Linked DNA regions of Accumulibacter sp.. The protein of the gene in region 1 interacts with the protein of each later gene in a pairwise test. Links are inferred from orthologs where the notes say so. Each region holds a gene or a part of one and is shown on either strand. Other genes may lie near its edges.

What was found.
Region 2: the proteins of mobA (region 1) and moeA interact in binary tests that used the Escherichia coli proteins (3 or more experiments, as listed by UniProt). The link is inferred for Accumulibacter sp. from one-to-one orthologs.

Annotation. Positions count from the first base shown.
Region 1 is NZ_JAZKUG010000001.1:186,206-190,042, forward strand. What follows is about bases 188-3,130. They hold mobA (molybdenum cofactor guanylyltransferase MobA), read right to left. Parts: upstream 2,007-3,130; coding sequence 1,368-2,006; downstream 188-1,367. Other genes in these bases: V5B60_RS00845 (hypothetical protein), read left to right, coding at 338-694; V5B60_RS00850 (DUF456 family protein), read left to right, coding at 831-1,310; V5B60_RS00860 (CaiB/BaiF CoA transferase family protein), read left to right, coding at 2,234-3,130. Outside these bases: gmk (guanylate kinase), read right to left, coding at 1-159; more of V5B60_RS00860, read left to right, coding at 3,131-3,397; V5B60_RS00865 (hypothetical protein), read right to left, coding at 3,502-3,786. UniProt on the Escherichia coli protein: Transfers a GMP moiety from GTP to Mo-molybdopterin (Mo-MPT) cofactor (Moco or molybdenum cofactor) to form Mo-molybdopterin guanine dinucleotide (Mo-MGD) cofactor.
Region 2 is NZ_JAZKUG010000001.1:3,741,398-3,745,159, forward strand. The notes cover bases 326-3,193. They hold moeA (molybdopterin molybdotransferase MoeA), read left to right. Parts: upstream 326-1,051; coding sequence 1,052-2,335; downstream 2,336-3,193. Other genes in these bases: moaA (GTP 3',8-cyclase MoaA), read left to right, coding at 326-973; V5B60_RS16375 (mechanosensitive ion channel family protein), read left to right, coding at 2,430-3,193. In the rest of the region: more of moaA, read left to right, coding at 1-325; more of V5B60_RS16375, read left to right, coding at 3,194-3,762. UniProt on the Escherichia coli protein: Catalyzes the insertion of molybdate into adenylated molybdopterin with the concomitant release of AMP.

The DNA of each region.
Region 1 (3,837 bases):
GAAGTGATACTCGCGGCCGTCCTGTTCCCCGCTGCGCGGCGCGCGCGTGCAGTGCGAGACGGAGACGTCGAGCGCCGGGTCGTTGTCCCGCAACAGTCGCACCAGGGTCGTCTTGCCGGCGCCGGATGGCGCGCTGACGATGAAGAGCTGTCCGGTCATGGGCTCGCTTCGATGAGGGATGCAGGCCCTCCATTGTACTCGTCTGCCTGGACTGTCGGAGCCCGCCAACAAACGGTAGCCGTTTCCGGCGTTCGCCCTCGACAGGCATGGACTCGCCCCCGGCAACCGACGAAAATGGCACTGTCTACACTCAGTCCAATCAGCACGGAGCCACTCGATGTCCCGCTGCCACCCGCTGGCAAACGCCGTCCTGCTGCTGGCCACACTGGCGACGCCCAACACCGATGCGGCTCTGCCACTCAAGATCGTCGGCTTCGACGACATGTCCTGCCGCGCCTGGGTGGCGTCAAGGAACGATACGGAGCAGCGCGCGGTCTATGTCGCCTGGATCCGGGGCGTCCTCACCGGGCACAATTACGCCAATCCGGGCCAGCAGGTATCGGCCATTTCGAGCAACACGGTCGAGCAGCATGTCGATCGCCATTGCAGCGAGAAACCGCAGGGCAGCTTCAGCGATGCTGCCCTGCGCCTCAGTGATCGCCTCTCCGGTCGCAACGCGCCAATCACCAAGTAGGGCCGAGCACGACGGGGCGGCAGACCACCTCTGACTGGGAGAACGGGCACATGAACACCACTGGCGCCAGCGGCAGGTCGACACCCTCTGCGCCATCCAGGGCCTTGCCGACTCATTCGCCGGGCGGAGCGGGCCGATGAACGAAATCCTGTGGATCGTCGCTTTCGCGGCCATGCTGCTCGGGCTGCTCGGTGTCTTTCTGCCGCTGCTCCCCGGTGTGCCGCTGCTCTATGGCGGCATGCTGCTGGCCGCGTGGCTCGACGACTTCGCACGCATCGGGGTGCCGACACTGATCGGGCTCGCCGTCCTCACGCTGGCCGCTTGGCTGGGTGAGACGCTCGCTTCGGTCTGGGGCGTCAAGCGTGCCGGCGCCAGCGGCATGGCGATCGCCGGTGCCGGCGTCGGAGCGCTGCTCGGCTTGTTCCTGGGCCTGCCAGGGCTGATCCTCGGCCCGATACTCGGAGCCGTCTGCGGCGAATACATCGCCCGACGCGATCAGCGCCGCGCCGCCCGCGCCGGCGTCGCCGCCGGCATCGGTTTTCTCGTCGCCATCGTCGCCAAGCTGGCGATCGCCGTGACCATGCTCGCCGTCTTCGCCTTCGCCTGGTTTGCCTGACACTGCAGAGCGGCCGAGGCTGCGATCACGCGCCCTGTTGACCCACTCCGGCCACCGTCACTGCCTGCCTGCGTCGCTGCACGAACTGCCTTGCGGGCAACGCCGTGGCGCCGCCACACGGGCACCGCCTTGCAGGTCTTCGCTGCTGTTGAGGTTGGCGAAGGCCGCCGGCTGATCTTCGAAGCCCACCTCGACCAGCCGCAGCGAATTCAGCCAGCGCTCGATCCGCCGCCCGCCAGCGGCAAGATGCTCGCTCAGCGCCGGCAAGACGGTACGCCGGCACAGGCAGAAGACCGGTTGCACCCGCCCCAGGCTGGTCGCGACCGCCAGTTCGGCGCCGCTCGCGTCGAGTGCTGCGCGCAAGCGTGCGACCAGATCGCCCGGCAGGAACGGCGAATCGCAGGGAACCGTCGCGAGCAGGGGATGACGGGCAACCGAAAGCGCCGCATGCAGCCCGGCCAACGGGCCGGCAAAGCCTTCGATGCGGTCGGCCACGACGCGATGACCGAAGGCTGCGTAGCGTTCGGCGTTGCGGTTGGCGTTGATCAGCAGTTCGTCCACCTGCGGCGCCAGACGCTCGATCACCCAGCCCACCAGCGGCCTGCCTTCGAACTCTTGCAGCCCCTTGTCGACGCCGCCCATCCGCCGCCCCAGACCGCCGGCGAGGACGACACCACTGATCCCGCAAGTGTTCATGCGCTCGATTCTACGGCAGCTTGCGGCTCGTCGCTGCACCTTGTCGGCAGGCACGGGCGCCAGGGCGAGGACCGCCGCGTCGTCACGGCCAGATCCCGTCAACCCGACCGGCATGGGGCCGGCAGAAATCCGCCAGCCGGTCTAGAATGAGGCTGCCCCACCCGCGCGCTGCCGGCCGGCGCCGCGGACTCCTGCCGTACCGACCCTCTCTGCGAAAGCTCACAGCCATGCGACCCTCCCCTCTCGCCGGCCTGCGCGTGCTCGATCTGACGCGCCTGTTGCCGGGCCCGCTTGCCAGCATGCACCTCGCCGATCTCGGCGCCGACGTGATCAAGATCGAAGACACCGGAGCCGGCGACTACGCGCGCAGCGCCGGCGCGGTACACGGCGCCGTCAGCTACTTCCAGCTGGTCAATCGCAACAAGCGCAGCCTCAGGCTCGACCTCAAGCAGGCGGCTGGCGTGGACGCGTTCATGCGCCTGGCGACGACCGCCGACGTGATTCTCGAAGGTTTCCGACCCGGCGTGGTAGACAAGCTGGGGATCGGCTACGCGGCGGTAGCGGCGATCAACCCGCGCATCGCATACTGCGCAATCACCGGCTATGGCCAGGACGGCCCCTACCGGGACCGCGCCGGGCACGACCTCAACTACCTCGGCTACTGTGGTCTGCTCGACCAGATCGGCACTGCCGGCGGTGCGCCGGCGATCCCCAACTTCCAGATCGGCGACCTGCTGGGCGGTTCGCTGAGCGCGCTGGTCGGTGTCCTCGCCGCGGTCATCGACGCCCGCGCGACCGGGCATGGCCGCTACGTCGATGTCTCGATGACCGACGCCGTCTTCGCCCACACGCTGTTCCCGCTGCTCGCGGTCCTCGGCCTCGGTCATTCCGTGCCGCGCGGCGAGGACGTTCTCTCGGGCGGCATGCCGAGCTACGGCGTCTACGCGACGAGCGACGGCCGCCATCTCGCGGTCAGCGCGATGGAACCGAAGTTCTGGCAAATGCTGTGTACGACCATCGGACGTCCCGATCTCGCACCCTTCGCCTTCGCCACCGGCAGCGACGGCCAGCGCATCCGCCGCGAGCTCGAGGCGGCATTCGCCAGCCGCAGCCTGGCTGAATGGAGCGCCGTGTTCGAACAGGTGGACTGTTGCGTGACCCCGGTCCTGCGCTTCGAGGAGAGCATCGAGAACGAGCACCTGCAGGCCCGCGGCATGCTCGTCGAGGACAATGGCGTACGCCAGTTCGCGCCGCCGTTCAAGCTCAGCGAGTTACCATTCGCCGTCCGCCTGCCGCCACCCGAGGCCGGCGCACACAGCGACGAAATCCTCCTGGCAAACGGCTTCAGCAACGACGAGATCGCCGGCCTGCGCGCGCAGAAGGTGATCTGATGCCGCCGCCGGCAGCGGATCGGGCTTCGCTCCGGCGACACGACCCGTGCCGGCGTGCTCTCTCCACTCAGGGCCCGCTGGCAGCAAGTGTCCCGCCGAGGACGCTACGACGGCTGGGCTTTCTCGTTCTCGAGGCCCTTTGCGGTGATCTCCTCGTAAAGGTCGGCCATCTTGGCCGCCAGTTCCTGGTACTCGGGATGCTCCCAGACCACCTTTTGCGCCGCCTGCATGTCGCCAAAGACCCGTTCGAGAAAGGCGATGTCAAGTTCGTCCAGTCGCTCTCCGCCGTCGACTTTTGCCTTGAGGTCGAGTGCTCGAGGCAGACGCTCCCTTTCCAGTCGTTCCAGCATGACTGTCGCAAGGCCCAGACTATCGGATTCCTGACTCATCGCACCCTCCTCTCGGGTCATGGCAGCGAAGCTGATGGCGCGGTCCCGCGC
Region 2 (3,762 bases), 3.6 Mb from region 1 along the record:
CAGGTATGGGCGGCGGGTCAGCTACATCCGGCTGTCGATCACCGACCGCTGCGATTTCCGCTGCAACTACTGCATGGCCGAGGAGATGGAGTTCCTGCCGCGCGCGCAGGTGCTGACGCTCGAGGAGTGCCTGCGCGTTACCCGCACCTTCGTGGAACTTGGCGTCAGCAAGGTGCGGATCACCGGCGGCGAACCGCTCGTCCGCCACAACGTCGTCTGGCTCCTGCAGCGGATCGCTTGCCTGCCGGGCCTGCGCGAGCTGGTGTTGACGACCAACGGCTCGCAACTGGAACGTTTCGCTGCGGAACTGCGGGCTGCCGGTGTCAGGCGGATCAACATCAGCCTCGATACCCTGCAGCCCGCGCGCTTCCGCCAGATCACCCGCGTCGGCGACCTGGCCAAGGTCCTGCGTGGCCTCGACGCGGCGCAGGCGGCCGGTTTCGAACGGCTGAAGCTCAACACGGTGATGATCCGAGGGGTGAACGACGATGAGTTGGTCGATCTCCTTGACTTCGCCGTCGGGCGCGGCATCGACATCTCGTTCATCGAGCAGATGCCGCTGGGCGACGTCGGCCATGCGCGCGACGAACGCTTCTTCGGCAGCGACGAAGCGCTTGCCCTGCTGCAGACGCGGCATGTCCTCATGCCTTCCGCCGAAAGCAGCGGCGGCCCGGCGCGCTACTGGCGGATACCGGGCAGACAGACCCGCGTCGGTTTCATCTCGCCGCACAGCCACAATTTCTGCGACAGTTGCAACCGGGTTCGCATCACCGCCCGCGGCGAACTCTACCCCTGTCTCGGCAACAACGGCGCCGTGCCGCTGCTGCCGGTGCTGCGCGCACACCCGATCGACCAGCAGCCGCTGCGTGCGGCGATCATCCAGGGCATGGGAATCAAGGCGAGGGGGCATGATTTCGCCAACCAGATGGACTCGCCGCAGGTGCTTCGCTTCATGTCGATGACCGGTGGCTGAGCGCTCGGGACGAACGCGTCGCGAGCCGGCCGCGATGCCCGGAGCGTGCGGACGACGAAACCTGTCGGATGGACAGCCATGAGCCTTTCCTCGCGTTTCAGTCGCCTCGATGGACACGACCCGGATGCCTTGACGGTCGAACAGGCACGCGCCTTCATCCACAGCCAGTTGCGGCCGCGGCTGGCGAGCGAGTGCGTCGCGCTGCGCGGCGCGCTCGGTCGCGTGCTTGCACGCGACCTGATCGCCCCGTGCAACGTTCCCGCTGCCGACAATTCGGCGATGGATGGCTATGCGCTGCGCCACGCCGACCTCGACGATGTCGGCACGACGTCGCTGCGCGTCATTGGCACGGCCCTGGCCGGCCGCCCCTGCGCCGGGGCTGTGGCGGCCGGCGAGTGCGTGCGCATCATGACGGGCGCGGTCCCGCCGCCGGGCTGCGATACCGTCGTGATGCAGGAAGTCACCCGCGTCGATGGTGAGCGTGTCCTCATCCCGGGCGGCCAGCGCAAGGGCCAGAACATCCGCCTGGCTGGCGAGGATCTGGCGCTCGGGCGGCCGGCTCTGGCCACCGGGCGGCTGATCCGCCCCGCGGAGCTCGGCCTGGTGGCCTCGCTGGGATTCGCCGAAATCAGCGTCTTCCGCCGCTTGCGGGTCGCCTTCTTCTCCACCGGCAACGAACTGTGCTCGATCGGCACACCACTCGCGGAAGGCGAGGTTTACGACAGCAACCGTTACACTCTGTTCGGAATGCTCCGCCGGCTCGGCTGCGAGCTGCTGGACCTCGGCGTCGTCGCCGACGATCCGCAGCGCCTCGCCGAGACCTTCCGCCAGGCGGCGGCCGCGGCCGACGTGGTGATCAGCAGTGGCGGCGTGTCGGTCGGCGAGGCCGATTTTGTCAAGCCGCTGATGGCTGAGCTGGGGGAAGTCCTGTTCTGGAAGGTCGCGATGAAACCCGGGCGGCCGCTGGCCTTTGGCCGCATCGGCGGCACTGCCGGTGATGCCGACGGCGGCGCCTGGCTGTTCGGTCTGCCAGGAAACCCGGTGGCGGTGATGGTGACTTTCTACCAGTTCGTCCGCGCGGCTCTGTACCGGCTGATGGGTGCCGATCCGCTGCCCGTCGTGCCGCTGTTGCCGGCGGTGTGCGAGCAAGGCCTGAAGAAGGCGCCGGGGCGCAGCGAATACCAGCGCGGCATCCTCAGCCACGCAGCCGGCGGCTGGCGGGTCCGCCCGGCCGCCACCCAGGGCTCGGGAGTCCTCCGTTCGATGACCGAGGCAAACTGTTTCATCGTCCTCGGGCACGAGCGCGGGCCGGTTGCTGCCGGCGATGTCGTCGAGGTGCAGGCCTTCGAGGGGCTGATCTGATTTCTTGCGAACGGGAAATGGCGCGGGCCATGGCGGCCGCGTGGGCAGGGGGACAGGTGGGCAGGATGCTGACCGGCCGATGGAGTGAGGCGCGATGGACCTGATGCTGCAGCGGATCTGGGCCTACTTCTGGCTGCCCGAGACGAAGTACATCATCGCGGCTGCCGTCGGCGTGACGCTGCTCTCTTTCCACTTGCTGGCCAAGGAACGCCGGCGGGTGGCTGCGACCTTCGTCGCCTTCGTCCTCTGCCTGCTCGGCCAGCTCATCGGCGCCGTACTCGAAGCGCTCGACTACTCGCGGCTGGCGGTGATGCTGCACGAGCTTTTCGTCATCGGTTCGGGAATGGCGTTGTTCCGGCTGCTGGCAATCTTCGTCTTCCGGGCGATCCTGCCGCGCGTCGGCATCGTCGTCGCGCGCATCGCCGAGGACATCAGCGTGCTGCTGGTGTACGCGCTGTTCATCGTCGCCCGGCTGCACTTCGTCGGCCTCGATCCGTCGAGCCTGCTGACCACGTCGGCGGTCATCACCGCCGTGCTCGCATTCGCAATGCAGGATACGCTGGGCAACATTCTCGCCGGCGTCGCCCTGCAGCTCGACAACTCGCTGCGCACCGGCGACTGGATCCGCATCGACGACATCAACGGCCGTGTGGCACAGGTGCGCTGGCGGCAGACGACGATCCGGACGCGCAACGGCGAGGTGGTGGTGGTGCCGAACAGCCAGTTGATGCGCGGCCGTTTCACCGTCTATGGCCGTGAGGAGGTTGCCAGTTGGCCGTGGCGGCGCTGGCTCTGGTTCAACCTCACCTACGATTCGCCACCGACACAGGTGATCGCTGCCGTCGAGAAGGCGATCAGCGTCGCCGAAATTCCCAACGTGGCCGACGATCCGCGGCCATCCTGCGTGCTCATGGAATTCGGCCCGGGTTACGCGCGCTACGCGCTGCGCTACTGGATGATCGATCCGCAGGCCGATGACCCGACCGACTCGACGGTGCGCGTGCACCTGCTCGCCGCCCTGCAGCGTGGTGGCATGGAACTGGCCGTGCCGGAGCAGTCCCTTCTGGTCACCAAGGAGAACGAGGCCTACCGCAGATCGATCCAGCGCCGGGAAGGGGAACGGCGGTTGGCCGACCTGCGTGGCTTCGAGATTTTCGCCAGCCTGCAGGAAGACGAGCTGCTGACCATCAGCCAGCACCTGATCCATGCGCCCTTCGTCAGTGGTGACGTGATCTACCGGCAGGGCGACGTCGCCCACTGGCTCTATCTGCTCACCGCCGGCGAGGCGGACGTGTGGCTCGAGTTTCCACAGCAGCCACGGCAGCTGTTCCGCACCATCGCCGCCGGCAGCACCTTCGGCGAGCGCGGCGTCCTCACCGGCGAACTGCGCCGCGACACCGTCATCGCCCGCAGCGACCTCGTCTGCT